4 regions of the Streptomyces sp. 7R007 genome follow, and region 4 is predicted to be linked to each of the others. Evidence: riboswitches for the same ligand, from Rfam matches in the RefSeq annotation. Region 4 holds a riboswitch; each other region holds the start of a gene.
The links. Region 4 has a riboswitch for cyclic di-AMP ahead of ACYF6T_RS34555 (transglycosylase SLT domain-containing protein). Riboswitches for the same ligand answer to the same signal wherever they lie in the genome.
Positions count from the first base shown of each region.

Region 1: it holds a riboswitch for cyclic di-AMP, as region 4 does, so the genes downstream of both, ACYF6T_RS18120 (transglycosylase family protein) here and ACYF6T_RS34555 (transglycosylase SLT domain-containing protein) in region 4, are expected to answer to the same signal.
Region 2: it holds a riboswitch for cyclic di-AMP, as region 4 does, so the genes downstream of both, ACYF6T_RS20720 (M23 family metallopeptidase) here and ACYF6T_RS34555 (transglycosylase SLT domain-containing protein) in region 4, are expected to answer to the same signal.
Region 3: it holds a riboswitch for cyclic di-AMP, as region 4 does, so the genes downstream of both, ACYF6T_RS21950 (M23 family metallopeptidase) here and ACYF6T_RS34555 (transglycosylase SLT domain-containing protein) in region 4, are expected to answer to the same signal.

Region 1 is NZ_JBTWMV010000012.1:112,466-119,681, reverse strand. Features, by position in the region: gene ACYF6T_RS18140 (nucleoside triphosphate pyrophosphohydrolase) at 1-143, shown strand, start outside; gene ACYF6T_RS18135 (hypothetical protein) at 224-1,909, shown strand; gene ACYF6T_RS18130 (cytochrome P450 family protein) at 1,906-3,216, shown strand; gene ACYF6T_RS18125 (transglycosylase family protein) at 3,342-4,337, shown strand; cyclic di-AMP (ydaO/yuaA leader) riboswitch at 4,558-4,728, shown strand; gene ACYF6T_RS18120 (transglycosylase family protein) at 4,733-5,425, shown strand; gene eno (phosphopyruvate hydratase) at 5,741-7,027, shown strand; gene ACYF6T_RS18110 (FtsB family cell division protein) at 7,142-7,216, shown strand, end outside.
Region 2 is NZ_JBTWMV010000015.1:20,765-27,980, reverse strand. Features, by position in the region: gene ACYF6T_RS20750 (O-methyltransferase) at 1-242, opposite strand, end outside; gene ACYF6T_RS20745 (GTP cyclohydrolase II) at 475-1,107, opposite strand; gene ACYF6T_RS20740 (MarR family winged helix-turn-helix transcriptional regulator) at 1,235-1,765, opposite strand; gene ACYF6T_RS20735 (dihydrofolate reductase family protein) at 1,834-2,964, shown strand; gene ACYF6T_RS20730 (Type 1 glutamine amidotransferase-like domain-containing protein) at 3,029-3,697, shown strand; tRNA gene ACYF6T_RS20725 (tRNA-Met) at 3,759-3,832, shown strand; cyclic di-AMP (ydaO/yuaA leader) riboswitch at 4,142-4,298, shown strand; gene ACYF6T_RS20720 (M23 family metallopeptidase) at 4,311-5,324, shown strand; gene ACYF6T_RS20715 (aldo/keto reductase) at 5,419-6,363, shown strand; gene ACYF6T_RS20710 (PrsW family intramembrane metalloprotease) at 6,469-7,216, opposite strand, start outside.
Region 3 is NZ_JBTWMV010000016.1:52,318-59,533, forward strand. Features, by position in the region: gene ACYF6T_RS21940 (SGNH/GDSL hydrolase family protein) at 1-389, opposite strand, end outside; gene ACYF6T_RS21945 (DUF6250 domain-containing protein) at 535-1,251, opposite strand; gene ACYF6T_RS21950 (M23 family metallopeptidase) at 1,430-2,353, opposite strand; cyclic di-AMP (ydaO/yuaA leader) riboswitch at 2,358-2,514, opposite strand; gene ACYF6T_RS21955 (alpha-galactosidase) at 2,830-4,914, opposite strand; gene ACYF6T_RS21960 (tyrosine-protein phosphatase) at 5,084-5,881, shown strand; gene ACYF6T_RS21965 (DUF6126 family protein) at 5,896-6,015, opposite strand; gene ACYF6T_RS21970 (helix-turn-helix domain-containing protein) at 6,012-6,632, opposite strand; gene ACYF6T_RS21975 (aspartate aminotransferase family protein) at 6,715-7,216, opposite strand, start outside.
Region 4 is NZ_JBTWMV010000040.1:51,861-59,076, reverse strand. Features, by position in the region: gene ACYF6T_RS34575 (ABC transporter ATP-binding protein) at 1-690, opposite strand, end outside; gene ACYF6T_RS34570 (LolA family protein) at 748-1,992, opposite strand; gene ACYF6T_RS34565 (CHRD domain-containing protein) at 2,265-3,245, opposite strand; gene ACYF6T_RS34560 (polyprenyl synthetase family protein) at 3,393-4,403, opposite strand; cyclic di-AMP (ydaO/yuaA leader) riboswitch at 4,954-5,117, shown strand; gene ACYF6T_RS34555 (transglycosylase SLT domain-containing protein) at 5,121-5,603, shown strand; gene ACYF6T_RS34550 (HAD family hydrolase) at 5,597-6,421, opposite strand; gene ACYF6T_RS34545 (FAD-dependent oxidoreductase) at 6,568-7,216, opposite strand, start outside.

The DNA of each region.
Region 1 (7,216 bases), on a different contig from region 4:
CGACGGGCGAGGGCATCGGCTACGACCTGCTGGCACTGGCGGCACGGGCGGAAGCGGAGGGCGTGGACCCGGAGGCGGCGCTGCGGGCGGCGGCGCGGGCTTATCGGGACGCCGTGCGGCAGGCCGAAGGGGTCGACGCTTAGGGGCCACCCCCTGGAGCAGGCGCTAGTACCGTTGCTCACACGGGTGGCTGTACTGCGTGGGGGCTTGCATGGAGCAGGAGTTGGAATCGCTCTTGGAGGTGCTCCTCGCACTGCCGGACGGGGAGCGGCTCTCCCGTTTCCCCGGGTACCGCAGCCGTGACTCGCTGCGCAGCCATCTGATCGCCCTGCGGTCCCACAGCCCCGAGACCTACCAGCAGCTCGTTGACGAGCTGGGCACGTCGAGCGGGCCGGCTGACGATGGCGCGCATCGGCTCTTCTCTCGCCGGCCCGACTGGTTCCAGGGGTTCAGGGACATCTCCCCATCTCCCGCCCGCGAAACGCCCGCACCCGCATCGACGCCGGTCGCCGATCACCTTGACTTCCGTGACGCCACCTTTCACGGCCAGGTCGTCGGCGTACAGCATCACCACTACGGGCGTGAGCCGGCCGCGCCCGTCGAGTGGAGCGCCGCACACGACATCGACCCGCTGGAGTTCGGCGTGCGTCCGACCCGGCACGTGCCCGGGCTTGCGGACGTACCGCCGTACGTCCTGCGGGACTGTGACAGAGAGCTGCGTGACCTGCTGGAACAGGGCGGCGGACTGGTCCTGATCCTTGGCGAACCGTACGCGGGCAAGTCGTACACCGCCTGGAACGCCGTGCGGTCGTTGGTGGAGCGGGGGTACCTGCTGCACGCCCCTGATCCAGGTGCGGACCTGCTCGGCCTCCTCGGTGGCCTGAAGGGCAGTCGTGGGCGGTACGTGCTGTGGCTCGACGAGCTGGGTGATCACCTCGGTCCCGGAGGACTGGACCGACGGCTGCTGGGACGCCTGACCAGCCTCGGTGTGGTCGTACTGGGGACGATGACACCCGAGGAGTACTACCGGCGGCGCGCCGGAACCGGACCGGGCGAGGCGGTGCTGGCCCTGGCACGCAGGGTCGAGCTGCCGCGTGAGTGGAGCGAGCGGGAACTGGCGCGGCTGGCCCGGCACACGGACGACCCGCGCGCGTATCCCGCGTACATGTGGAGCGGCCGGGAGGGCGCGGCCTCGTACTTCGCCATCGGGCACGTGCTGTACGACGAGTGGCAGCGTGGGGGCACCCAAGCGGAGCATCCCATGGGGCAGTTACTCGTCCGAGCAGTCGTCGATCTCGCCCGGTGCGGGGTCACCGAGCCCGTCCCGGTGGATTTCCTGCGGCGGATCTCGACGCTGTACGGCGCACCGCCGACGGATCGTGAGAGCTTCGAGCAGGGAATGGCCTGGGCCACCGCACCGTCCTTCGGCATCTCGGGCCTTCTCGTGGAGGGCGACAAGGGCGGTACGTGGCGGGTCTACGGGGCGCTGGTCGCGGAGGCGCTGGGGTCGGGGAAGCTGCCGCCCGTACCTGACGACGTGTGGTGGGTGCTGCTCCGCAACCGGCGGGTCGACCGTGCGGCCGTGCTGGACGCGGCCCGGGCGGCGATGCGCTCGCGTATCGAGGCCGGTGACACCGCGGTCATCGTCCAGTTCGCCCTGTGCACCGACGGAGCGGAGCGGGAGGCGTGGTTCCAGAGGGCCGCGGACCTCGGCGACACATGGGCGGCCGGCAGACTGGGCGAACTGCTGCTGCGACGCGGTGACCAGGAGAGGGCGATTCCGTACCTGACGGTGGCCGCCGAGCACGGGGAGACGGCCGTGGCGGGCACCTTGGCGGGGATCTACGAAGCCCGGGCCCGGTACTGGCGCGACCGCGCGAAGCCGAACACGGATACCGTCAAGGAGTGACCCACCAGCCCCCGCCCCCCAGCCCCCTCCCCGACCTCTTCACCTGGGAGTTCGCCACCGACCCCTACCCCGCCTACGCCTGGCTGCGCGAGCACGCCCCCGTGCACCGGACCACGCTGCCCAGCGGCGTCGAGGCATGGTTGGTCACCCGGTACGCCGACGCGAAGCAGACGCTCGCCGACCCCCGTCTGTCCAAGAACCCGGCGCACCACGACGAGCCCGCGCACGCCAGGGGGAAGACCGGGATTCCGGGGGAGCGGAAGGCGGAGCTGATGACGCATCTGCTCAACATCGACCCGCCCGACCACACCCGCCTGCGCCGCCTGGTGAGCAAGGCCTTCACCCCGCGTCGCGTGGCCGAGTTCGCCCCCCGCGTTCAGGAGCTCACCGACCAGCTCATCGACCGGTTCGCGGCGAAGGGCGAGGCGGACCTCATCCACGAGTTCGCCTTCCCCCTCCCCATCTACGCCATCTGCGACCTGCTCGGCGTCCCCCGCGAGGACCAGGACGACTTCCGGGACTGGGCCGGCATGATGATCCGTCACGGCGGGGGCCCGCGCGGCGGAGTGGCGCGGTCGGTCAAGAAGATGCGCGGCTACCTCGCCGAACTCATCCACAAGAAGCGTGCCGCGCTCCCCGCCGCCCCCGTGCCCGGCGAGGACCTCATCTCCGGCCTCATCCGCGCCTCCGACCACGGCGAGCACCTCACCGAGAACGAGGCCGCGGCCATGGCGTTCATCCTCCTGTTCGCCGGCTTCGAGACCACCGTCAACCTCATCGGCAACGGTACCTACGCCCTCCTCACCCACCCCGAGCAGAAGGCACGGCTCCAGACGTCACTGGCGGCACAGGACCGCGCCCTGCTGGAGACCGGCGTCGAGGAACTCCTGCGCTACGACGGCCCCGTAGAGCTCGCCACCTGGCGCTTCGCCACCGAGCCGCTCACCATCGGCGGGCAGCGCATCGCCCCCGGCGACCCCGTCCTCGTCGTCCTCGCCGCCGCCGACCGCGATCCGCAGCGGTTCGCCGATCCGGACACCCTCGACCTGTCCCGGCGTGACAACCAGCACCTCGGATACGGCCACGGCATCCACTACTGCCTCGGCGCGCCCCTCGCCCGCCTGGAGGGCCAGACCGCGCTCGCCACCCTCCTCACCCGCCTCCCGGACCTGCGACTGGCCGTGGATCCGGCGGAGTTGAGATGGCGCGGCGGACTCATCATGCGCGGACTGCGCACCCTTCCCGTCGAGTTCACCGCCGAACACGGCACACGCGCGAGCAAACATGACACGCGCTCAAGTCTGTGATCTTCACGTGATCTACGCGGCATTAACTTGTGACAAGTGATCGACTGCCGATACGTTCACGGGTCAACGACGGCGCCCGGGTTCCGCGCGCCGCCGGTCCCTGTCGTCTCGGGAAAGGTCCCCGCATGCTCTCCGGGAACGGTCGACACCGTCGCCCCCGCCAGGCCCCGGCGCTCCTCGTCGCGGCCGGCGTGACCGGTTCCGCCATCGCGATCCCGCTCCTCGGCGCGGCGAGCGCGAACGCCGCCGACGGCTCCACGTGGGACAAGGTGGCGAACTGCGAGACGGGCGGCTCCTGGAGCGAGAACAGCGGCAACGGCTTCTACGGCGGACTCCGGCTCTCCCAGGAGGACTGGGAGAAGTACGGCGGTCTCGACTACGCCCCGAGCGCCGACCTCGCCAGCCGCAACCAGCAGATAGCCGTCGCCGAGAAGCTGCTCGCCGCCGAAGGCGTGGGCGCCTTCCACACCTGCGGGCTGACCTCCGGGCTGAGCCAGGACGACGTCTCCGACGACATCGACACCGGTGTGGGGAACAACTCGTCGGATTCGGCCGGTTCGTCGGGTTCATCGGATACGTCCGACGGCTCGGGCGAGTCCGGCGGGTCCGGTCTCTCCGACGGCCTCGGACTCTCCGGCACCTCCGGCTCCTCCGACGGTTCGTCCGATACGTCCTCTTCGTCGGGCGGCTCCTCCGACTCCTCCGCCTCGCCCAGCCCTTCCGCAAGTCAGGACAACTCCGCCAAGTCGGACACCTCCGCCTCCCCGTCGCCCTCGCAGAGCGCGGACGGTTCGCCCACGGAACCGGCCGGCACCGACAACCCGGAGCAGAGCGTCGGCTCCTGGCACCTCGTCGACACCGGCTCCGTCGGCTCCGGCCGGCACCGCGGCGGCAGCGCCGAGGAGTCCGCGACGGACGCCGACTCCGCCTCCTCCTCCGGCCGTCACGCCTCACGCACCGGCGACTCGTACACCGTCCGCGCCGGCGACACGCTCGCCTCCATCGCCGACTCGCTTGACCTCCAAGGCGGGTGGCGCGCGCTCTACGCCCTCAACGAGAAGGCGATCGGCGCCGACCCGAGTCGCATCGTTCCCGGTCAGACCCTGCTTGTCGGGTCCTAAAGGGGCGAAAGGCGACGGGAGTTGACGCCCGGTTCCACCCCGCGTTCGCTCCGCATTCGCTGCGGAATGTCCGTTTCGGTGAAAGTGTGGGATGAGTCTCAGAAGCCCTGATCGTCTTTGAAATCTCGCCGATTCCGTGTCTACGGTCATGACCGCTCGGCAACCCGAGCCCCGGCTGCCGCAACGCCGAATCCTGCCAGCGGCCGTCCGGGAACAGTCGTCGCGTCAAGCGCCGTAGGCAGGAGCGGGGGACCCAAGGTAAGCGCCCCACCGGGTAGTCGACGGTGGCGGCTTGGGGTGAAGCCGCGTCTCGCGGAAGCGAGGACGCGGCCGGGCAACTCAACCGGCCCGAACCCGACAGCTCACCTCGCAGGCGTCGGTGAGGGGATCCATCCATGCTGTTTTCCGGCAAGGGCAAGCACCGTCGTCCGTCCAAGGCCACCCGCGCCGCCGCGCTCGCCGGTGTCACCGGCGTCGCCATCGCCGCCCCGCTGATGGCGGCCGGCAACGCCTCCGCCGCCACCGCCTCCGAGTGGGACGCCGTCGCCCAGTGCGAGTCCGGCGGCAACTGGTCCATCAACACCGGCAACGGCTACTACGGCGGCCTGCAGTTCTCCGCCTCGACCTGGGCCGCGTACGGCGGCACCGCCTACGCCCCGCAGGCCAACCAGGCCACCAAGGCGCAGCAGATAGCCGTCGCCGAGAAGGTCCTCGCCTCCCAGGGCAAGGGCGCCTGGCCGGTGTGCGGCACGGGCCTGTCCAGCGCCGCCTACAACGGCTCCAGCGCGTCCACCGGCTCCTCGTCGAGCAGCAGCGGCACCACCACCCGCTCGACCGAGCAGCAGAGCGCCTCCCGCTCCTCCGAGCGCTCGACGGTGCAGAAGTCGGCCAAGACCGTCACCACCCCGACCGGCAAGAAGGTCAAGAAGGGCGACGGCGAGTACAAGGTCGTCAAGGGCGACACCCTCAGCTCGATCGCCGAGAAGCACGGCGTCAAGGGCGGCTGGAAGAAGCTGTTCGAGCTGAACAAGGACATCGTCGAGGACGCCAACCTGATCTACCCGGGTCAGCAGCTGCACCTGAAGTAACAGCTGAACCACAGCGCCCTCACAGCCGTGTCCCCCAGTATGGGGGGCACGTGAGGGCCTCCCCCCGCCCTCACGGGCTCCCCGCTCCGGTGCGTGTTCCCCCGTACGCACCGGGGCGGGGCTTTTTCCTGCGCGGCGCGCCACCGCACAGGCGCGGGCCGCCGTTGCACACCCTTCTTTGTTCCGTTCAGAAACAATTTACTCTCGGTTCTGCCCAAGAGGCGGTCGGCGGCGTGGCCGATCGGCGCAAGACGGTTAGGCTCGTCTCGCAGAGCCACTGCGGCACTGCGTAGCCGCGTCACATTGAAGAAGGAGATGCTCGTGCCGTCCATCGACGTCGTCGTAGCCCGGGAAATCCTGGACTCCCGAGGCAATCCCACGGTCGAGGTCGAGGTCGGCCTCGACGACGGCAGCACGGGTCGTGCCGCCGTCCCGTCCGGCGCCTCCACCGGCGCCTTCGAGGCCATCGAGCTGCGCGACGGGGACCAGAACCGCTACCAGGGCAAGGGCGTCGAGAAGGCCGTCCTCGCCGTCATCGAGCAGATCGGCCCCGAGCTGGTCGGCTACGACGCCACCGAGCAGCGCCTGATCGACCAGGCCATGTTCGACCTGGACGCCACCGACAACAAGGGCTCCCTCGGCGCCAACGCCATCCTCGGCGTCTCCCTCGCCGTCGCCCACGCCGCCTCCGAGGCCAGCGACCTGCCGCTCTTCCGCTACCTGGGCGGCCCGAACGCGCACCTGCTGCCGGTGCCGATGATGAACATCCTGAACGGCGGCTCGCACGCCGACTCCAACGTGGACATCCAGGAGTTCATGATCGCCCCGATCGGCGCGGAGTCCTTCTCCGAGGCCCTGCGCTGGGGCGCCGAGGTCTACCACACCCTCAAGTCCGTCCTGAAGTCCAAGGGCCTGGCCACCGGCCTCGGCGACGAGGGCGGCTTCGCCCCGAACCTGGGCTCCAACCGCGAGGCCCTCGACCTCATCCTCGAGGCGATCAAGCAGGCCGGGTACGTCCCCGGCGAGCAGATCGCCCTCGCCCTCGACGTGGCCGCCTCCGAGTTCTACAAGGAGGGCAAGTACGTCTTCGAGGGCAAGGAGCGCTCCGCCGCGGAGATGACGGAGTACTACGAGGAGCTGGTCGCGGCCTACCCGCTCGTCTCCATCGAGGACCCGCTGTTCGAGGACGACTGGGCCGGCTGGAAGGTGCTCACCGACAAGCTCGGCGACAAGATCCAGATCGTCGGCGACGACCTGTTCGTCACCAACCCCGAGCGCCTGGCCCGCGGCATCGAGGAGGGCGCCGCCAACGCCCTGCTGGTCAAGGTCAACCAGATCGGCTCGCTGACCGAGACCCTGGACGCCGTCGAGCTCGCCCAGCGCAACGGCTTCAAGTGCATGATGTCCCACCGCTCCGGCGAGACCGAGGACGTCACCATCGCCGACCTGGCCGTCGCCACCAACTGCGGCCAGATCAAGACCGGTGCCCCGGCCCGCTCCGAGCGCGTCGCCAAGTACAACCAGCTGCTGCGCATCGAGGAGATCCTCGACGACGCCGCGGTGTACGCCGGCCGCAGCGCCTTCCCGCGCTTCAAGGGCTGAGCGGACCGGCACTGGGCCTTTAAGGGTCAAGGCTGCGCCAGTCGTACGTACGTCCCCGTACCGGTCCCGTACCGTGTGCGGGGACGTACGCGCGTGTGAACGGGAGGCGGGGACATGGCCGTGAAGGACCGGGACCGGTTCTCCACCACGACCAGACTGCGGCTGCTCGGCGAGCAGACGGCGGCCCGC
Region 2 (7,216 bases), on a different contig from region 4:
ACGGTGGTCAGCAGGCCGCCGGTGTCCCGGAGGGCGTCGGCGAACCAGATCGCCGAGTAGCCGTTGGAGGTGCCGATCTCCAGGACCGAGGTGCTGCGCTGGACGCGGATCAGCAGGGAGATCAGACGGGCGGCGTCCGGGGTCATGTTGCGCAGCCGCAGCAGCCGGTCGGCCAACGGGCCGTCGTGGGCCCGCCCTTCCCGGTAGAGGTCGTCCAGCAGGCTCGCCAGTCGGTCATCCACGGGAACTCCCGTCTGCTCGGAGGGGGACGGTGGCCAAAGTACCCCTGCCTGCTCGCCCACCTGCCTGCCTGTCTGCCGGCCGGCGGCCGGCGTGCGATCACCGAGTCACCCCGGGCCGGCATTGGTGAACGAAATTGTTGACAATCGCCGGGGTCCATCTTAGGTTCGAGCGGGCGGCGTCCCTTTCCCGTCTGTCATGGACGCCGCCCGCCTTCCCGCCCCTCCCACTCGCTCAGCCGGCGCTGAGCTGTGCCAGCGGCAGCGTGTGCTGGGTCTGCAGAACCTTCGCGCGCAGGTAGCGGACGTTGTGGGCGGTGGTGAAGACGCCCGTCGGCACGCGCTCGTGGACGGTCACCCCCAGATCGCGCAACTGCTGCGCCTTGTCCGGGTTGTTGGACAGCAGGTCCAGCTCGTCGATGCCGAGCGCGCGCAGCATCTGGGCGGCGGCCGTGTAGTCGCGGGCGTCCTCGGGCAGCCCCAGCGCCGCGTTGGCCTCGTACGTGTCGAGGCCGCGGTCCTGAAGGGCGTACGCGTCGAGCTTGTTGTACAGCCCGATCCCGCGGCCCTCCTGGCGCAGGTAGAGCAGGACGCCGCCGCGCTCGGCGATCCGCTCCACCGCCTCGCGCAACTGGGGCCCGCAGTCGCAGCGCGCCGAACCGAAGACGTCCCCGGTCAGGCACTCGGAGTGCAGCCGGACCAACGGGACGGTGCCGGGGGCCGGGTCGCCCAGCACGACGGCCACGTGTTCCTGGCCGTCGGCCAGGCCGTGGAAGGTGACCAGTTCGGTGTCGACGCTGTAGCCGTCGTGGAAGCGCAGCGGGACCCGGACGCGGGAGCGCGGCGTGGCGGCGGGGAAGTCGGACATGCGGGTTCTCCCAGCTCCGGTGGGCATCTGCTTCAGATTTGAAACAGGCTTACGGTCGAGGACCCTACCCACGCTTTAAATTTGAAGCAACAGGTTTGCGGTGCCGCTCACCGCGGTGCGACGCGGCTCACGCGGAGGGCGGCCCGGAACAGGGCGAGGACCGGCGCCGCCAGGGCACCTCGTCGGCCGTCGGCCGGGGCGCCTCGTCTCCCTCCAGCGCCTTGAGGATCACCGAGCTGATCTCCTCCAACTGCTCGACCTGCTCGGCGGAGAGCCGGTCGAACAGCGCCGCCCGCACGATCTCGACGTGCCCCGGCGCCGTGCGCTCCAGCACCGCCATGCCCTCGTCGGTCAGCGCGGCGATGCTGCCCCGCTTGTCCCACTTGCAGTTCTCGCGCCGGATCAGACCGTCCTTCTCCAGCCGGGTGACGGCATACGTCAGCCGGCTGCGGGTGATCTTCGTCTTCTCGGCGAGGTCGGTCATCCGCAGCCTGCGCTCGGGCGTCTCGGAGAGGTTGGCCAGGATGGAGTAGTACAGATGCGGCATGCCGGCGTCCTGCTGGAGCTGGCGGTCGATCGCGTCCTCCAGGAGGTGCGTCGCCGCGATGTACGCGCGCCAGGCGCGCTGCTCCTTCTGTGTGAGCCAGCGAGTCGTCATGCCACCAGTGTAGGTTTGTTTCAAACTTTAACCAAGCGTCCCCCGGCCTGCGAGAGCGAGCGCGCCCGATGCCGTACCCCCACGTCCTGCTGTCCGCCGCCGTCTCCCTCGACGGCTACCTCGACGACACCGGCCCCGACCGCCTGCTGCTGTCCTCGCCGGCCGACTTCGACCGCGTCGACGAGGTACGGGCCTCGGTCGACGCGATCCTGGTCGGCGCCGGCACGATCCGCGCCGACAACCCGCGGCTGCTGGTGAACTCCGCCGAACGGCGCGCGGCCCGCGTGGCCGCCGGACGGCCCGAGTACCCCCTCAAGGTCACGGTCAGCGGCTCCGGCGACCTGGACCCGGCGGCGCGGTTCTGGCACACGGGCGGCGACAAGGTCCTCTACACGACGGACAAGGGCGCCGAGCGGGCCCGCGCTCTCGGCGTCGCCGCCGACGTCGTGTCCCTCGGCGCGGACCTCGACTGGCGCCGCCTCCTGGCGCACCTGCACGACGTGCGGGGCGTGGCGCGCCTGATGGTCGAGGGCGGCGGCCGTATCCACACCCAGCTCCTCCAGCAGGGCCTCGCCGACGAACTCCAGCTCGTGCTCGCCCCGCTCTTCGTCGGCGACCCGGACGCGCCCCGCCTCTTCGGCCCCGGCGCCTACCAGGGCGGACGCCTGCGCCTGCTGGAGACCCGGCGGATCGAGGACGTCGTGCTGATGCGCTACGAGCCCACGGCACCCGGCACGGGCCCCGCCCCCTCCGCCGCCGACCACCACTGGCTGCGGCTCGCCTGCGACCTGGCCGCGCTGTGTCCCCCCTCCCGGACCGCCTTCAGCGTCGGCGCGGTGATCGTCGCCGCCGACGGCACGGAACTGGCCCGCGGCCACTCCCGCGAGGGCGGCGACCCGGTCGTCCACGCCGAGGAGGCGGCCCTGGCCAAGCTGGACCCGGCCGACCCGAGGCTCGCGACCGCGACGGTCTACAGCAGCCTGGAACCCTGCGCCCACCGCGCCTCCCGGCCCAGGCCGTGCGCACGGCTGATCCTGGACGCCGGGGTGCGCCGGGTCGTGACGGCGTGGCGCGAGCCGGACACCTTCGTGCCGGACGCCGACGGCACCGGCCTGCTCGCGGCACGGGGCGTCGAGGTCGTCGTACTGCCGGAGCACGAAGAACGAGCGAAGGCGCCGAACGCGCACCTGCTGCCCTGAGCGCCCGCATGAGGGGAATCCCGGGTTCGTTGCGCGCGCCCGTCCACCGTGCTTCGCTCGCCCGATGAACCTTCTGCTGACGGCGAGCGGCCTGCGCAACGAGACGCTGCGGGACGCCCTGCGGGACATGCTGGACAGGCCGTTCGGAGCGGCGAACGCCGTGTACATCCCCACGGCCTCCCTCGCCGAGCCCGGGGACCACGGGTGGTTCCTGGCCGACATGAACCGGCTGCACGGCCTCGGCTGGCGGGAGTTCGACGTCCTGGAGCTGAACGGCCTGCCCCCGCGGACGGTGCTCGACCGGCTCCTGCACGCCGACGTCGTCTACGCCGGGGGCGGCAACCACTACCACCTCGCGCGCAGCATCACCGGCAACGGCCTGGCCGACGGCTTCCTCAAGGCGCTGGAGAGCCGGGTCTACGTGGGCTTCAGCGCCGGATCGATGATCTTCAGCCGTCATCTCACCGGCCACTCCGCCGACGTCATCGGGGACACCGCGGACCTCCACGCGCTCGGGGCGACGGGTCTGGAGCCGCCGTTCGGGCTCTTCGACTGGTATCTCAAGCCCCACCTGTACTCGCCGGACTTCCCCGAGCGGGACGACGCCTGGGCCGACCGCATCGTCGCGCGCGCGGACTTCCCGATCTATTTCCTCGACGACGACACGGCCGTGCGCGTCCGGGACGGCGAGGTGGATGTGGTGTCCGAGGGCCGGTGGCGGTTCCATCCGTGACGCCACCAGGCCATGCGTGTGCTCGACGTCCTGCGCATGGCGTACACTGGAGTCACACCGACGCGGGGTGGAGCAGCTCGGTAGCTCGCTGGGCTCATAACCCAGAGGTCGCAGGTTCAAATCCTGTCCCCGCTACTCACGGCTCAGGGCCGGAATCCAGTGCCAGCCACCGGATTCCGGCCCTGAGTGCTTCCCCGGCCTCTTCCCATCCCCCCCGTCACTGCGGGTGAGCGAACGACCGCCCTCCGCATAACGACTGACATACCGTCAATCGCTGTGAAGATCCCGAGCCTTGGTCAACTCGCCCGTTTTTCGCCGCCCATGAGCCCTACGTCCAGCCAGGATTCGTTAATGATCAAGCCGAACCGCTTGGAATCGGTGGCCCGGGTCTATTAACGTTCGATAACGCAGCGCGGTCGTCCCAGCCGTCACAAGAGGCGGCTCCGTGCGCACGCGCCGAATCCCGCAAGGGAACCGGGGAACCACCACCCTGGGGTGAATCACGCGGATGCCGCCGTGGAACCACGGCAGGTATACGCGCGTAGGAGACCTTCCTGCTCCGAACCCGTCAGCTAACCCGGTAGGCGAGAAGGAAGGAAAGGAGCGCGCCCACGTGGCGTCCAACCCGCCTGCCCCGGCAGCCCCGTTCGTGCCGAGCACCGAGCCCTTCGGCTTCGCCGGCCCCCGCACCGACGAGGGTCAGTGGGAGGAGTGGAACCCCACCGCGGAGTCCCTCCGTCCGGTCGCCGGCCGGCACCGCATCGCCAAGCAGCGCGGCGGGGGACTCGCCCGCAGCTCCACCGTCCTGGGCGTCGGCCTCATAGCCGCCGTCGGCGCGGGCGGCATGGCCAGCGCCAACACCGGCAAGCCGCCGGTGTCGATCTCCCTCCCCGACCTGCCCCTCCTCTCCGACCACGACGCCACGCCCAAGGGCTCGGCCACCGTGCTCAGCAGCGTCGGCGTGACCACCGAGGACACCGCGCAGGGCGCCAAGGACGCGGGCGAGGCGCTGCGCGACCGGATCATGGCGCAGGCCGAGTCGCAGCAGGTCCAGGTCGACAGCAAGGCCCAGTCCGTCACCGAGGCGGCCCTCGCCAAGCAGGTCGACGCCGCCGCCGCGCAGGCGGAGAAGGAGGCCGCGGCCAAGGCCGAGGCGGCCAAGGAGAAGGCGGAGGCGGCGGCCAAGAAGGCGGCCGAGGCCGCGAAGCTCGCCGAGCTGGCCAAGCAGTACACCCTGCCGGTCGTGTCGTACACCATCACCGGCACCTTCGGACAGGCCGGCTCCATGTGGTCCTCCGGCTACCACACGGGCCTCGACTTCGCCGCCCCGACGGGCACGCTGATCAAGGCCGTCCACTCCGGCACCGTCACCGAGGCGGGCTGGGCGGGGTCGTACGGCTACCGCACGATCATCACCCTCGACGACGGCACCGAGCTGTGGTTCTGCCACCAGTCGTCGATCAGCGTCAGCGTCGGTCAGAAGGTCGGCACGGGCGACGTCATCGGCCGCGTCGGCGCCACCGGCAACGTGACCGGCCCGCACCTGCACCTCGAGGTCCACCCGAACGGCCAGGCCGACGGCATCGACCCGATGACGTGGCTGCGCGGCAAGGGCCTCAACCCCTGACACGGGGTTTCCGGAGCCGTGCCTTCCGATTGTTTACGGGAAGTTTGCGGGTGTTGCGGAAGGCCGGGCCGCGGCGGGTGCGTTGACATAAGACATGACTTCACTCCGCAAACTCGGCTCCTCCGACCTCGAGGTCTTCCCGCTCGCCCTGGGCGGCAACGTCTTCGGCTGGACCGCCGACGAGACGCAGTCCTTCGCCGTGCTCGACGCCTACACGGAAGCCGGCGGCAACTTCGTCGACACCGCCGACGCCTACTCCGCGTGGGTTGACGGCAACAGCGGCGGCGAGTCCGAGACGATCATCGGCAAGTGGCTCGCGGCGCGCGGCAACCGCTCCGACGTGGTGATCGCGACGAAGGTGAGCCAGCACCCGCAGTACCAGGGCCTGTCGGCCGCCAACATCAAGGCCGCCGCCGACGCCTCGCTGCGCCGCCTGGGCACCGACTACATCGACCTGTACTACACCCACTACGACAAGCCCGAGGTGCCGGTCGAGGAGATCATCGGCGCGCTGGACGAGCTGGTGAAGGCGGGCAAGGTGCGGGCCATCGCCGCCTCCAACATCTCCGCCGAGCGGCTCGCGGCCTCGCTGGAGTTCTCCGACCGCGAGGGCCTCGCCCGGTACGTCGCCCTCCAGCCGCACTACAACCTGGTCTCCCGGGACACCTACGAAGGCGGCCTCCAGGACCTCGCCGCCCGTTCCGGCCTCGCCGCCGTCCCCTACTACGCCCTCGCCTCGGGCTTCCTCACCGGCAAGTACCGCCCCGGCGCGACCGTGGACAGCCCGCGGGCGGGCGGCGCGGGCGCGTACCTGAGCAGCGAGCGGGGACAGCGGGTCCTGGCCGCGCTGGACGACATCGCCGCCGCCCACGGCGCGCCCGTGGCCACGGTCGCCCTGGCCTGGCTCGCGGCCCAGCCCACGGTGGCGGCGCCCATCGCCTCGGCCCGCACGGTGGACCAGCTGCCGGCCCTGCTGGGCGTGGCGGACCTGACCCTGACGCAGGCCGAACTGAACACCCTGACGCAGGCGTCGGCGTAGTCCGCGGCTCGTTCGGGTCCCGCTACCTGCCGGCCCATCCCTTGCCGACGCGGCGGCGCGCAGCCGCGAGGGTGCGGTCCGGCGGTGCCGGGCCCTCCGCGGCGATTACGACAGATACGGGTTGTACGCGGGATACGGCACCGCCGGGTAGCCGGGGTGCCCCTGGTGGTACCCGGGGTACCCCTGGTGGTGCCCGGGGTGCCCCTGGTGGTGCCCGGGGTACCCGTAGTAGCCCCCGGCGTGCCCGTAGGCCGTCGGTGGCCGCCACGCCGGCGCCGTCATCCGTGCCGCGTGATCCAGGGCCGGCGCCGCGACCTCCCGCCGTCGCCACAGCTCGCCCAGCAACTCCCGCTCCCGTACGACGAAGTCGGCCCCGGCCCGCCCGCGGCGCCCCCGGTGCCGCAGGAACGCCAGCAAGGTCGCGTACGCCTCGTACTGCGCCACCGCCCGCGCCGCCGGCTTCCCGAAGTGGTGCCGGGCGTACCCGCGGGCCATGCGCCGCGCCCGCATCGACCCGAGCGCGTACGGCTCGCCCGGCGTCAGCCAGCCCGCCACGACGTACGCCGGCAGCTCCTCCCGCACGGTCCGCAGCTCCCGCTGCCGCGTCCAGATGACCAGCCACGTCAGCAGCCCGAACGCGGGCACCATGAACGCGGCGTAGACCGCGAAGAACCCGTACTCCCCGAACGTGGAGGAGCCGTTCCAGATCGCGTGCATGCCCATCGCGAGCAGCAGCCCGGACAACGGCACGAGCACCCGGCGCAGATGCTGCCGCTCCGCGGCCATCGCGGCGAGCCCGAAGCCGATGCCGGTCAGGACGGTGAAGAGGGGGTGCGCGAACGGCGACATGATG
Region 3 (7,216 bases), on a different contig from region 4:
AGATGCTTGAGCACCGGGACGCCCCGGGTGTCGAAGCCGGTCGTCACCATGACGGTGCCGGCGGCCTCCGTGAGCCGCGCGACCGCCCGCTCGAAGCGCTCGGCGACCTCGTCGGGGTCGGTGCCGGGCCGGATGATGTCGTTGCCGCCCGCGCAGAAGGAGATCAGGTCCGGCGCGAGGTCGATGGCCTGCGGGACCTGGTCCGCCACGATCTGGTCGAGCAGCTTGCCCCGCACGGCGAGGTTCGTGTAGCTGAAGTCGCCCTCGGGCCGCCGGTCGGCGAGCAGCACCGCGAACCGGTCGGCCCAGCCGACGAACGCCCCGTCGGGGCCGGGGTCGCCGACGCCCTCGGTGAAGCTGTCCCCCACCGCGACGTACGACCCGATCACTGCTCTGCTGTCACTCTTCGAATCGTCTGCCACAGCAGGTCATGATTCACCTTTCAATGTGACCTACGCGACCGTAAGGAGGGCTTGACGAGTGGTGACATAAGCCACTGACAAAAGATTCACCAAGCCAGGAATAGGTGTCCTGTCAGGGCTGTTGAGGCGTCGACCACACCCGGAACCCGGTGATGCGGAAGTGGCTCCACACCGTGCGGAAGGCGAAGTGCCCACCGGTGTACGGCTCGGGGTCCGCGTAGTCGAACACGAGCCGCCCGTTGTTCCACCAGCGGACCGTGGAGCCGTCGGAGACGATGCGGACGCGGTTGGGTTCGTTGGCTGCCAGGAGCGGCTCGGTGTAGTCGTAGACGAGCGGGCGGACGCCTGCCTCGCCGACGTAACGGCGCAGCCGGGTCGTGGTGTTGTAGTTGGCGCCGTATCCCACGTAGTAGGTCCTCAGGTAGTCGTACTCGTCGAGCGCCCCGCCGCGCCGGATGGCGAAGAGGTCGTCCGGGGAGCGGACGTCGGTCGCGTTCCAGAAGTTGTTCAGGTCGGAGACGCGGTCGTCGGCCCCGCCCGCCGAGACGGGAGTGGCGGTGTATTCGAGGACGTACGGCCCTTCGAGCCGCTTCCTGAACCAGACGGTCGCGCCGCTGGGCACGTCGATCTCCAGGACCCCGCGGGAGGCGGTGACGGTGCCGCCGTCCTGCAGTTCGGTCACCCACTGGCCGAGGCCGTGCCGGAAGTCGTCGTGGGCGATCAGCCGGCCCCGGCGGCGCGGGGCGGCGTGCGCGGCCGGCACGGGAGCGAGGGCGGTCAGGGCGGCGCCGGTGGCGAGGGCGGCGAAGGCTCTGCGCGTGGTCGTCACGTCGGACGGCTCCTTCGGAGGAGAGGACAGCGAGCGCGGATAGCAAGCGCTTTCACTCGGGTGGGGATCACTCTCCCCTCACCCGCCCCCGTCTGTCGACACCGCGAGCACACCGAAGGCCGGACCCGGGGATCGGGGTCCGGCCTTCGGCAGCGTGTCAGGCGCTCGGTCGGTGGGGTCAGCCGACGGCGACGCCCTTGGAGCGGAGGTAGGCGACCGGGTCCACGTCGGAGCCGTAGTCCGGCGTGGTGCGGATCTCGAAGTGCACGTGCGGGCCGGTCACGTTGCCGGTCGCGCCGGAGAGGCCGAGCTGCTGGCCCGCGGTCACGGTCTGGCCGACCGAGACGGAGAGCTGCGACATGTGGGCGTACTGCGCGTAGTAGCCGTCGGCGAGCCGGACGACGACCTGGTTGCCGTACGCGCCGCCCCAGCCGGCGGTCACGACCGTGCCCGCGCCGACGGACTTGACGGTGGTGCCGGTCGGCACGACGAAGTCGACGCCGGTGTGGTAGCCGCTGGACCACATGCTGCCGGCCACGTGGTAGCCCGTGCCGATGGTGCCGCCCGCGACCGGCAGCGTGAAGCCGCTGGAGGAGCTGGTCGACTGGGCGGACTGCGTGGTGGTCGTGTCCTTCGAGGACGTCCGGGAGGACGAGGACGAGGAGGACGACGAAGACGAAGAGGAGGACGGGGTCGACGACTTGGTGGTGCCCGTCGTCGCCTTCTTGCCGATGCTGAGCTTGAGACCGGGGTGGATCAGCGAGGGGTCGTCGCCCACGGCCTGGCGGTTGTCGGCGTACAGCTTCTTCCAGCCGCCGGCCACGTGCTGCTCGTCGGCGATCTTCGCGAGGCAGTCACCGGTCCGCACGGAATAGGTGCGCACACCGGAGCCGGCGGTCGACTGCTTCTTTTCGGCGGTCGCCTTCTGGGTCGCCGGAAGGGCCTGGACGGCCTTTTCCGAAACAGACTGGGAAGTGGCGGCGTGGGCGCCGGCGGCCCCCATCAGGGGGAGGGCGAGCGCGGCCCCGCCGGTGCCTGCGACGGCTATCGAGCGGGTGAGGCGCTGGGTCTTCGGACGGCGGTGCTTACCCTTCGCGGGCATGACGAATTCCTCTCCGGCGCCTGCGAGGTGAGCTGTCGGGTGCGGGCTGGAGATGCCCGGCCGCGCCTGGACGCGGCTTAACCCCTAGCCGTTCCGGGAACCGGAACAGGCGGTCGTACCTGTGGGTCCCCCGCTCCTGCCGTCACGGGTGAGTGGTGCGGTCTCCGGGCGGCGGCAGGATTGGGCGTCCGTCCGGATTGGTGGCGAACGTAAGCGACCACGACGCAAAGGGACAAGTGACGGTTCCCTGTGAATGCCTTTCCCTTGATCCCTTTCGGGAATTCGCGGTCACCCTCCGTGAATCAGCGTCATGGTCGTTTTTCCAATCACCCTGAAAAACCGCGCGGATTACGTGAACATGACGCGCCACGCACGGTCACGGATATGACGCTCCTCACGTGACGCTGCTCCAGCGTCCTTTACTCCAGAGCGAGTTGGAATGAAATCCAATCAAGGCGCCAATTCGGACAGAACGCTCAGATGCGGCGCAGCCGGAGAACCGTCGCATCCAGATCGCCGCGCAGCCCGGTCCGCAGTCCGTGATGCAGCAGGACGGCACCCCTGTGGGTTTCGCCCGTTTCGAGGCATTCATACGATGCCGTGGGGTCGAGGGCGCGCAGCCGCAGCGCCGGTACGGGCTCGCCGTAGCTCTGCGCCTGGAGCCAGGCGAGGACGACCGTCTCGTCCCCGCGGACGTACTGCACGGCGCTCAGCCCGCCCTGCGGCGGCCGCAGGCGGTAGAGGTCGCCGTGCTGGACGAGGGGCCGGATCTCCTTGTAGAGGGACACCCACTCCCCCGCCTCGGCGAGCTCCTCCTCCGTCCACCGCGACAGGTCCCCGCCGACGCCCAGCACGCCGGCCATGGCGCTCACGAAGCGGAAGCGCAGCGAGCTGCCCCGCCCGTTGAGCTGGGTGTTCGGGCTGTCGGTCACCCAGGCGGCCATCACGCGCGCGGGATGGATCTGGCTGAAGCCGTGCTGGATGGCGAGCCGGTCGAGCGGGTCGGTGTTGTCGGAGGTCCACACCTGGTCCGTACGGCCGAGGACACCGAGGTCGATGCGTCCGCCGCCGCCCGAACAGGACTCGAAGGCGACGTGCGGATGGGCGGCGCGCAGCCGGTCCAGCAGAGCGTAGAAGGCGCGGACGTGGTCGACCCACAGGCGCTGCGGGTAGGCGTCGCCGGGCCAGCCGGCGTCGGTGAAGCAGCGGTTGAAGTCCCACTTCACGTAGTCGACGGGGGCGCTGGAGAGCAGTCCGTCGAGCTGCTCCCAGAGGTACTGCTGGACGTCCTCGCGGGCGAGGTTCAGAACGAGCTGGTTGCGGAACTCCGTCCGCTTTCGTCCCGGTTGGAACTGCACCCAGTCGGGGTGCGCACGGTACAGGTCGCTGTCCGGGTTGACCATCTCGGGCTCGACCCAGATACCGAACTGCATGCCGAGGGCGTGCACGTAGTCCGCGAGGGGCTTGAGGCCGCCCGGGAAGCGGTCGGGGTTGGGCGTCCAGTCACCGAGGCCGGCCCGGTCGCTGGTGCGCTTGCCGAACCAGCCGTCGTCGACCACGAACAGCTCGACGCCGATCGCCGCGGCCCGGCGCGCCAGGACGCCCTGCTGCTCCTCGGAGATGTCGAACTCGGTCGCCTCCCAGGAGTTGAACAGCACGGGCCGGTCCCGCTCCGCGTCCGGGATGACGTACGCGCGCTGGTAGGCGTGCCAGGCCCGGCTGGCGCCGCCGAAGCCGCCCTCGCTCCACAGGCCGGCGAAGACGGGGGTCTCGTACGAATCGCCCGGCTCCAGGCGCAGCAGGCCGGAGTCGTCGTAGCCGGCGCCGCCGGTGATCTGCACGCGCGCGTCGGGCAGTTGGGCCACCGCGATCCGCCACGAGCCGGACCAGCCGAGCGCGCAGCCGTACACCTCGCCGCGCTCCTCGGTGGCGTCGGTGTCCAGGGCGACCCAGGGCAGGTGCTGGTGGCCGGTGTGACCGCGGCGGCTGCCGAGGACCTTCTCGCCGTGGGTGAGCGGCGCGCCGGTCAGCCGGGACTCGGCGGCCCAGCGCCCGTGCAGGTGCGACAGGCGCCAGCCCTCGCGGTCGGGCAGGGTCCAGGTGGCGGCGTCGGCCCGGAGCACCTCCACGGCCGGCCCCTGGTTGTCCAGGCGCACCCAGCGCTCGACGACGTCACCGCGCATGCGGTAGTGCAGCGTGATCGTCAGGCCGTCGTCCCGGAAGCGCAGCCGCAGGCCGTCGCCCTCGCCCTCCCGGTCGTCCTCCTCGTGGCCCTCGAAGCGCCACTCGGTGCCGCGCCGCTCCTCGGTGCGCACGGACAGCGCGGGGCGCGTGAAGCGCGCGCCGCCCTCGACCGGGTACTCCTCGCGCCCGTCGAGCGGGGACTCGAAGGGCCGGTAGTCGGGCAGCGGGCGGACGGCCAGGGCCTCCGCGTCCGCCAGGGCGATCCGGGGCCCCCAGTGCAGGTGCAGGAGCTCGTCGTCGGCCGTGAGGTGGACGGCGTAACTGCTGGCCGGCCCGGAAAGAACCCAGGTACGGCCGTCGTCGGAGATCTCCAGCATCGAACCCCCACAGTTTCGAACAGGTGCGATCACGCAGCAACATCATCAACGTCCGCGGGCCCTGTCGGCAACGCCTGTGGACAACTCATTGCCTCAGGAACCCGTGTCGTATCGTCGAGAGGTGCCCGTCGACGAGCCGCGACGGCGGAGCCGACTGGGAGGAGCCCCCGTGACGCAGCAGATACCGTCGACCGAGCCCGAGCTGGCCGGAGTGCGCAACTTCCGCGATGTGGGCGGCCTGCCGACGGTGGACGGGCGTCGGGTGCGCCACGGGGTGCTGTTCCGCAGCGGTCACCTCGCGCACGCGACCGAGGAGGACGCCGCGTTCCTCGCCTCCCTGGGGCTGCACACGATCTTCGACTTCCGCAACGCGGCCGACCAGAAACTGGAGGGCCCCGACGTCGAGCTGCCGGGCGTGCGCAACGTGAACCTGCCGCTGTCCGACCCGGCGGACGGCGCGGAGTTCTGGAAGATGGTCCGCGACGGCGACATCGAGCAGCTGCGCGGCATCCTCGGGGACGGCAAGGGCGCGGACCGCATGATCGCCTCCTACCGCACGATCATCAGGGAGCGCACCGCGGAGCACTCGCGCGTGCTGCACGCGCTCGCCGAGGACAGCGTCCCGACGCTGATGCACTGCGCAGCCGGCAAGGACCGCGCGGGCCTGTCCGTCGCCGTGACGCTGCTCGCCCTGGACGTGGAGCGGGACGCGATCGTGGCCGACTACCTGGAGTCCAACGCCAAGCACCGCCGCTACAAGGTGCACCGCGGCGGTGACACGCGCTCCGCCTACTCCCCCGAGGTCATGGAGCTGCTCAGCCCGCTCTTCGACGCACGCGAGGAGTATCTGCTGGCCGCCTTCGAGGCCATCGAGGAGAGGTGGGGCGCCGTCGACACCTACCTGGAGCAGGGGCTCGGCGTCACCGCGGAGGTCCGGGAGCGGCTGCGGGAGCGGCTGCTCGACTGACGCGGCGCCGGGGGCTACTTCGCCCCGACCTCGAAGAGCAGGTAGACGAAGGCCGCGAAGAGGTGCCCGACGGCGATGTAGACGATCAGGCGCACCCACAGGGCGCGGGGGAACTTCTCCTCCATGTTGCTCATGGCATGTCTCCGGTCGTGGGGCCGAGGCACAGGGTGGCCGTCGGGCTCTGCAGCAGGGTGTGGACGAAGAGGAGCTCGACCCCTTCGGGATCGCGGGCGGCGATGCGGTGCGGGGTGAGCGAGTCGAAGTGCGCGCTGTCGCCCGGTCCGAGCCGGTGCGCGGTGTCCCCGAGGCGCAGCAGCAGCCGCCCCTTGAGGACGTACAGCCACTCCTCGCCGGGGTGCACGCGCACGATGTCGCCCTGGGTGCCGTGCGGCACCTGGACGCGCAGGGCCTGCATCCCGCGGCCGGACGCGCCGGCCTGCCAGTAGGTCCAGCCGCCGGCGGCGGTGGGTTCCATGTCGGCGGCGCGCACGACGGCGTCCCGGTCGGCGACCGTCTCGCCCAGCAGCTCCGAGACGGTCGTACCGTAGATACGGGCGAGTCCGAGCAGCATGGGCAGCGAGGGCTGGCGCTGTCCGGTCTCCAGCCGGGAGAGGTGGGCCGGCGACAGCCCGGCGGCGCGGGCCGCGGCCTCCAGGGTGAGGCCGGCGCGCCGCCGCAGCGCGCGCAGCTGCGGTGCCACGGCGGGCAGGGCCTCGTCCGGTCCGGCCGCATCGGCCGCTGAGGAGCTCATGCCTCCATTGAGCCGCAGGCTTGCCCCTGGGACAAATTTCTTGCCTCAGAGGCAAATCGCTGCCGGGTCGGGGCCTCGGCTCTTACCGGTTGGCCACCGCCTGCTTGATCAGTGTCCTGCCGAAGTCCCACATCAGCCCGCCGCCGCTGTGCGCGTCGTCCATCACGTCCGTGAAGGCGTCGACGAACCGGTCCACCTCCCGCTCCCCGATGACCAGCGGCGGGATCAGCTTGATGACCTCCAGGTGGTCGCCGGAGACCTGGGTGAGGATGCGGTGCCGCTGGAGCAGGGGGACGACGACCATCTGCGCGAACAGGCCCTTGCGGGCGGCCTGCAGCATGGTCCAGCGGCTGCGCAGCTTCAGCGACCTGGGCCGGCCGAACTCGATGCCGATCATCAGTCCGCGGCCGCGGACGTCGGCGAGCAGCTCGTACTTGTCGGTCAGCGCGGCGAGCCGGGACCTCAGCTGCTCCCCGGTCGCACGCGCGTTGGCGACGATCTGTTCGTTCTCCATGACCGACAGCACGGCCAGGCCGGCCGCCATGGCCTGGGCGTTGGAGCCGAAGCTCGCCGAGTGCACCAGC
Region 4 (7,216 bases):
CGCGTGGGTGCAGACCTGCTCGATCTCGTCGAGGAGGTGGGAGGAGAGGAAGACCGTCGTGCCGTCGGACGCCAGTTCCCGGATGAGCGAACGGATTTCGCGCATGCCCTGCGGGTCGAGGCCGTTGGTCGGCTCGTCCAGCACCAGCAGCCGGCGCGGCTGGAGGAGGGCGGCCGCGAGGCCCAGGCGCTGCTTCATGCCGAGCGAGTACGCCTTGGCCTTCTTGCCGGCCGCCGCCGTGAGCCCCACCCGGTCCAGCGCCGCCGCGACGCGGGCGCGCCGGGTGCGGGGGTCGGCGGTCGGGTCGGCGGCGTCGTACCGGACGAGGTTGTCGTGGCCGGAGAGGAAGCCGTAGAGGGCCGGGCCCTCGATGAGGGCGCCGACGTGCGGGAGTACGGCGCGGGCGGCGCGCGGCATGGGGCGGCCCAGGACGCGCGCCGAGCCGGAGGTCGGCTCGATCAGGCCCATCAGCATGCGGATGGTGGTGGTCTTGCCGGAGCCGTTCGGACCGAGGAAGCCGAAGACGCTGCCCGCCGGGACGGTCAGGTCGAGGCCGTCGACGGCGAGTTGTCCGCCGCGGTAGCGCTTGGTGAGCGCGTGGGTGGCGATGACGCCGTCAGCCGCGTCGGCGGTCCCGCCCGCCTCCGCTTCCGATTGCGGTTGCGGTTCCGTGGCGGACGGTTCCTCCATCGGCTCCCTCGATTCGTGCACGTACGGTGGCTGCTTTCCCCGTTTTACTTCCCCCGATTACTTCCCCTCGTTCGCGGCCTTCACGAGGGCGTCCTTGGTGACCGCGCCGACGTAGACCTTGCCGTCGTCGGTGATCAGGGCGTTGATCAGGCGGGTCTTGAAGACCGTGCCCGAGCCGAACGAGCCGGAGACCTTGTCGCCCAGCGAGTCCAGGAAGCCGCCGAAGTCGCCGCCGACCTCGGAGCCGGACGGGATGCCCTGGCCGCCGGTGTCGAAGGTGGCGATGGAGCTCCAGCCCTTGCCGAGGACGTTGAGACCGTCGAGACCGGCGCCGAGGTCCTCGCCGGACTTCCCGCTCTCGTCGGACTTCCCGCTCTCGTCGGACTTCCTGCCCTTGTCGCCCTTCAGGCCGCCGTCGGCCTGGTCGCCCTCGGTGACCTTCGCGCCCTTGGGCGGGGTGAAGGCGAAGGTGGAGGCGGCGGGCCGGGCGAAGCCGACCTGGGTGAAGCCGACGTCGACGACGGCCGCGCCGCCGCTCGCCGGGGTGAGCGTGAACTTCAGCGGCAGACCGGTCCTGGCGTCCACGGCCACGGTGATCTGGCCGACCGTCGAACCGGACTGCTTCGGCTTGACGACCAGCCGGTACGCGTCCCGGCCGGCGACCTGCGCGGTGCCGTCGACGGTGACGGAGGTCGTGTCGTCGACGGACTTGAGGGCCTCGTCGGCGAAGTCCTTCGGCGTGACCGGGGTCTTGTCGTCGTCCTTCCGGCCGGCCGATGCGCTGCCGTCGGTGGCGTGGTAGACCGAGTTGGACCGGCTGTCGTAGCCCCAGACGTCCTTGCCGTTGTGGATGAGGCTGTACTCGGCCGCGTTCTCCAGCAGGGAGACCTTCTGCTTGTCGGGGCCGTCGGCGGCGACGCGCAGGGTGTGGGTGCCGGAGGCGAGTTCGGTGAGCTTGGCCGACGGGTCGGCGGAGGAGCCGTCGCCGGAGCCGGTCGCGCCGGACGTCAGGCTGCTCTCCAGGCCGCCGAGGTCGGGCAGGCCGAGGTCGGCGGTGACCTTCACGGTGCCGGACAGCTGCTCGACGTCCGACTTGGCGATCTTCTCGATGAGCTGCTGGGCGGTGATCTTCGGCAGGTCGGGGTCACCGGAGTCGGCGAGCGCGGGGACGAGCCCGATGGTCGCCGCCGCCACCCCCACGACCGCGACCGGAACGACGTACCGCGCGGCCTTGCGCCGGCCGGCGCGCAGTTCGTCGGCGTCCTCGGTGATCGTGCTGTCGTCGGATTCGTACGGTGCCATGTGTGCCTTACCTCCGTCGTCGGCGGCGGCTTCTCCATTCATGTGTTCACCCCGAGCCGCCATTCTCACCCGAATCGGTGAGGATTGGTGTTTTCCGTGGTGTCCATCTGACCAAATCGGCCGGGAAGAAGCGTCAGACCGCGGAGCCAACTCCACGTACACCTGGGGTATGACACGGGAGGGCGGTGCCTCCCCGGACCCGTAGGGGTCGAGCGGGCAGGCACCGCCTGGTTGTGCCGAGACGCCAACTCCTCTGTCGGGGCCGCCGGGTGTCAGTACTGCAGGAAGACGTAGTCCGCCCGGTACGGGACGCCGACGATCGTGCCGGGTGTGCAGGTGCCGGCCGGGGCGACTCCGCCGACGGTGTTCAGGCGCATGATCTCCGTGGTGTGGGCGAGCAGGCCGTGGTGCTTGCCGGAGCGGGTGGCCTTGAGGTCGAGTTCGGGGATGTTGCCGTCGCCGTTCGGGGTCTTGGACAGGACGGCGCCCGTGACGGCGCTTCCGTCGGGCGCGATCCACTGCGGCGTACCGGAGTTGGGCGCGACGAAGGAGTGCCGGATGCCGGCGCCGAGCAGGGCGCTGACGTCACGCTGGGCGAAGGCGTATCCGCCGCCGTCGGTGGGCTTGCACTCGTAGATCTGCTTGCCCTTGACGACGGAGGCCTGGAAGTTGTCGAGGGCGCCACGGAAGGCGAAGCCGGCGACGGTGACCTTGTGGAGCTGCCCGCGGACGGCTCCGCCGGGGAACTCGGCGGTGTGGAGGTTGGCGTAGAAGGAGCCGGGGTCGGAGGTGAGGGCGCCGAGCAGGGCCGGGTCGTCGACCTTGACGGTGCCGGTGACGGTGTGGCTGCCGCCGCTCTTGCCGAGCAGGGCGCTGAAGTCGATCTTGACGCCGCCGTTGGTGCCCTTGGCGCCCTGGTGGATGTGGAGCATGGTCGGCCGTGCGGTGCCGCGCCAGGTGACGGCGACGGAGACCTTGTCGCCCTTGACCCTGACGAACTCCAGCGCGGCGCCGTCCTTGTCCCCGACGGCGGGGCCGCCTGCCACGGGCACCTCGTTGGCGCCACGGAGACTGGCGGCGAGCAGTGTCTGGTGGGCCGCGGTGGCGGTGTGGGCCGCGTGGTCGGTGCGGGTGCCTCCGGCGGCGGAGGCGGGGATCACGGCACCGGCCACCCCACCGACGGCGGCCACCGCGGCAGCGGTGACGAGCAGGCTGTTACGGCGCCTGGTCAGGAACGTCGCATTCAAACCCATGATGAACTTGTCTCCCCGTATCACAGCCGACGCCCCCTGCGTCGGCTTCTGTGCATGGATACGGAATGGTTCTTGGTTTGGATTCAGTCCAGAGATGTGCCATACGTCACACCCTGCGCCGGGGCGGGCAGGGGCGACGGGGGCGTCTCAGCCCGCGCGGTGCACCACCGCGTCGCACATCTCCATCAGCGCCACCTTCGCATCGCACTCCGGCAACGGCGCCAACGCGGCCCGCGCGTCCTCCGCGTACCGCACCGTGTCCCGCCGGGCCTGCTCCAACGCGGGATGCGCCCGCAGCCCCGCGAGCGCCTCCGCGTGCCGCGCGTCGTCACTCAGGTCGGAGTCCAGCAGCTCGCACAGCGCGATGTCCTCCGCCAGCCCCAACCGCTCGGCCCGCTCCCGCAGCCGCAGCACCGGCAGCGTCGGCACCCCCTCGCGCAGATCCGTCCCCGGCGTCTTCCCCGACTCGTGCGAGTCGGACGCGATGTCCAGCACGTCGTCGGCGAGCTGGAAGGCCACCCCCAGCCGCTCCCCGTACTGCGTCAGCACGTCCACGACCGTCTCGTCGGCCCCCGACATCATCGCCCCGAACCGGCACGACACCGCCACCAGCGACCCCGTCTTGCCGCCGAGCACGTCGAGGTAGTGCTCGACGGGGTCCCGCCCGTCCTGCGGCCCCGCCGTCTCCAGGATCTGCCCGGTCACCAGCCGCTCGAACGCCAGCGACTGCACGCGCACCGCCTCCGGCCCGAGGTCGGCGAGGATCTGCGAGGCACGCGCGAACAGGAAGTCGCCGGTCAGCACCGCCACCGAGTTCCCCCAGCGGGTGTTCGCGCTGTCGACTCCGCGCCGCACCGCCGCCTCGTCCATGACGTCGTCGTGGTAGAGCGTCGCCAGGTGGGTCAGCTCCACCACCACCGCCGACGGCACGACGCCCGGCGCGTACGGGTCCCCGAACTGCGCCGCGAGCATCACGAGCAGCGGCCGGAAGCGCTTGCCCCCCGCCCGTACCAGATGCTGGGCGGCCTCCGTGATGAAGGGGACCTCGCTCTTGGTGGCTTCGAGCAGTCCCTCCTCGACAGCCGCCAATCCGGCCTGGACATCGGCTTCCAGAGCCTGGTCCCGCACGCTCAGCCCGAACGGCCCGACGACGGTCACGAGGGGTCTCCTGTCTGCTGGTGTCTACTGGCGATTACACGGTTTGTCGATAGGTCGCTGCCATCACTCAAGTCAGCGTATCCGGTCACGTTTCGATCACCGATGCCGCCCGCCCGTCCAGGACGGTCGGTATCGGATCACGACCGGTATGTTGCTGATCACCCGATAAGGATGCATATCGATCCCATGAGACGGAAGTACTGCCACTCGCGGCATCGCCGCAGGCGAGGGTCCGCACAAGCGGCCGGTTATCTGCGAGTTGAGCCGATTGCCCGATTTGCCGTCGGCGTCGACACCCGCCCGGGGCCCGTGAGTTGGCTCACTCCGCCCCACGGCCCGGTCCGCGCGACGCCTTCCCCGATCCCCCTTCCGCCACACCCCAGTTGACCCTTGGCTCCAGCAAAGGATCAAGCACCCCATACGCCCCAGACCAAGGTCAACAGGGTCGTTCTGTGAATCCTGCACTTGTTCCCGACATGTGCTCTCGCATACGTTCCCGCCGTGCCGGGCGGACGCCGAATCCTGCCGCCGCCCACGGCTCACCATCGACGAACGACACTCGCGTACGGCAGGAGCGGGGGAACCAGGTAAGTCGCCGATCCGGGCACGTCCCGGACCGGCTGGGGGTGAAGCCGCGCCGCCGCAGGGCGGAGCGGCCGGGCATCTCCCGCCCGAACCCGACAGCTCACCTCGCAGGCGCCGGAGAGGAACTTCGCCATGCCTGCAACCGCTCGCCACCGCAGCACCAGAACGTCCCGCCTCGCCCGCAAGCTCGCCGTCGCCGGCACCGGCGCCGCCGTGCTCGCCCTCCCGCTCATCGGCGCGACCACCGCCTCCGCGGCCACCTCCGGCGTGGTCACCGCCACCTCGCTCGGCTACCCCAACACCCTCGACGGCTGGATCCGCGCCTCCCTCCAGGTCATGGCGCAGAACGGCATCCCGGGCACGTACGACGGCATCTACCGCAACGTCATCCGCGAGTCCTCCGGCAACCCCTACGCCATCAACAACTGGGACTCGAACGCGGCCGCCGGCACCCCCTCCAAGGGCCTGCTGCAGGTGATCGACCCGACCTTCGCGGCCTACCACGTGGCCGGGACGTCGTACGACCCCTACGACCCGGTCGCGAACATCACCGCCGCCTGCAACTACGCGGCCCACGTCTACGGCTCGATCGACAACGTCTACGGCGCCTACTGAGCGCTGGGCGCGAGAGAGAACACCCTCTCCAGGACGACCGCGATGCCGTCGTCCTCGTTCGACAGGGTGATCTCGTCGGCCACCGCCTTGAGTTCGGGGTGGGCGTTGGCCATGGCGACGCCGTAGGCGGCCCAGTCGAACATGGGGATGTCGTTGGGCATGTCCCCGAAGGCGACCGTCTCGTGCGGGCCGCAGCCGAGGTACTTGGCGGCCAGCGCGAGACCGGTCGCCTTCGTGATGCCGCACGGCTGGAGTTCGACGGTCCCGGGCCCCGACATGGTGACCGTGGCCAGGGAGCCGACCACCGAGCGCGCCGTGGCCGCCAACTCGTCGTCGGACAGGTCCGGATGGCGCAGCAGCACCTTGCTGATCGGCTCGCACCACAGCTCGTCGCGCCGCCCGACCCGCACGGCGGGCAGGGTGGGGTGCGGCATGAGATAGCCGGGCTCGATGAGGGTGAGGCCGTCGACCCCGTCCTGGTCGACGGCCGCGTACACCTGCCCCACCTCCGCCTCGATCTTGCCGAGCGCGGTCTCCGCCAGCTCCCGGTCCAGGGTGACGGACCACAGCAGACGGTCCGCGCCGGCGTCGTACACCTGCGCGCCCTGCCCGCACACCGCGAGCCCGGCGCTGCCCAGGTCGTCCAGGAGCGGCCGCACCCTCGGCGCCGGGCGCCCGGTGACGACGAGGTGCCGGGCGCCGGCCTCCGCCACCCGCGCCAGCGCGGCCAGGGAGCGGTCGGAGAGCGTGTCGTCGCCCCGGAGCAGGGTGCCGTCCAGGTCGGTGGCGATGAGTGCATATGCGGTGGGTGCGGCCATGATCAGAGAATACGGACAGGACGCCCCACCGACTCATCTCGAACCGGCCGACCGCGGTTTCACCCCCGTAGCACGGTCAACTCCCGTATCATCCCCGGCCCTTGGCACCCCTCCGGCGCCGACCGCCTCAACCGTGGGCCGCCGGCTCAGCCGTGCGCCGCCGCGAGGTGCTTCGCCAGCCGCGGGGAGGCGAAGTCCGTACCGCACACGAAGCGCATGACCGGGCCGTACGAGGACGCCGCCGGCAGGCCGGTGAAGTAGAGGCCGGGCACCGAGGAGACGTAGCCGGCGCCCAGCCGCGGAGTGCCTCGGCTGACGGCCAGGCGGGTGCGCAGTTCGTGGCCGAGGAAGTCCATCGCCGCGATGTTCACCCGGTAACCGGTCGCCGCTATGACGTGGTCGGCGGGCAGCTTCTCGGTGTGGCCGGCGTGGGTGCGCACGGTCAGGCTCGCGGCGCCGTCGGACGCCTCGGCCCGCACGATCCGCTCGACCTCGCTGACCTGCACATGGCCGTCGAAGCGGTCCCTGAGCCACCAGGCGCCGAGCGGTCCGAGGACCCGGCGGACCAGGTAGTGGCGCGCCTCGGCCGGAAGGTAGCGGTAGGGGTGGGGGTAGTAGCTGAACGCCCACAGCGACCAGGCGCGGCCGAAGGGCGACTCGGGCCGCAGCCGCGGCTGGTCCCAGGGCGGCGCGCCGAAGGCGACCTTGCCGCGGCCGCGGGAGACCACCCGCACCCGCGCGCCGGCCTCCGCCGCCAGCACGGCCGTCTCCAGCGCGGACTGGCCGGCGCCGACG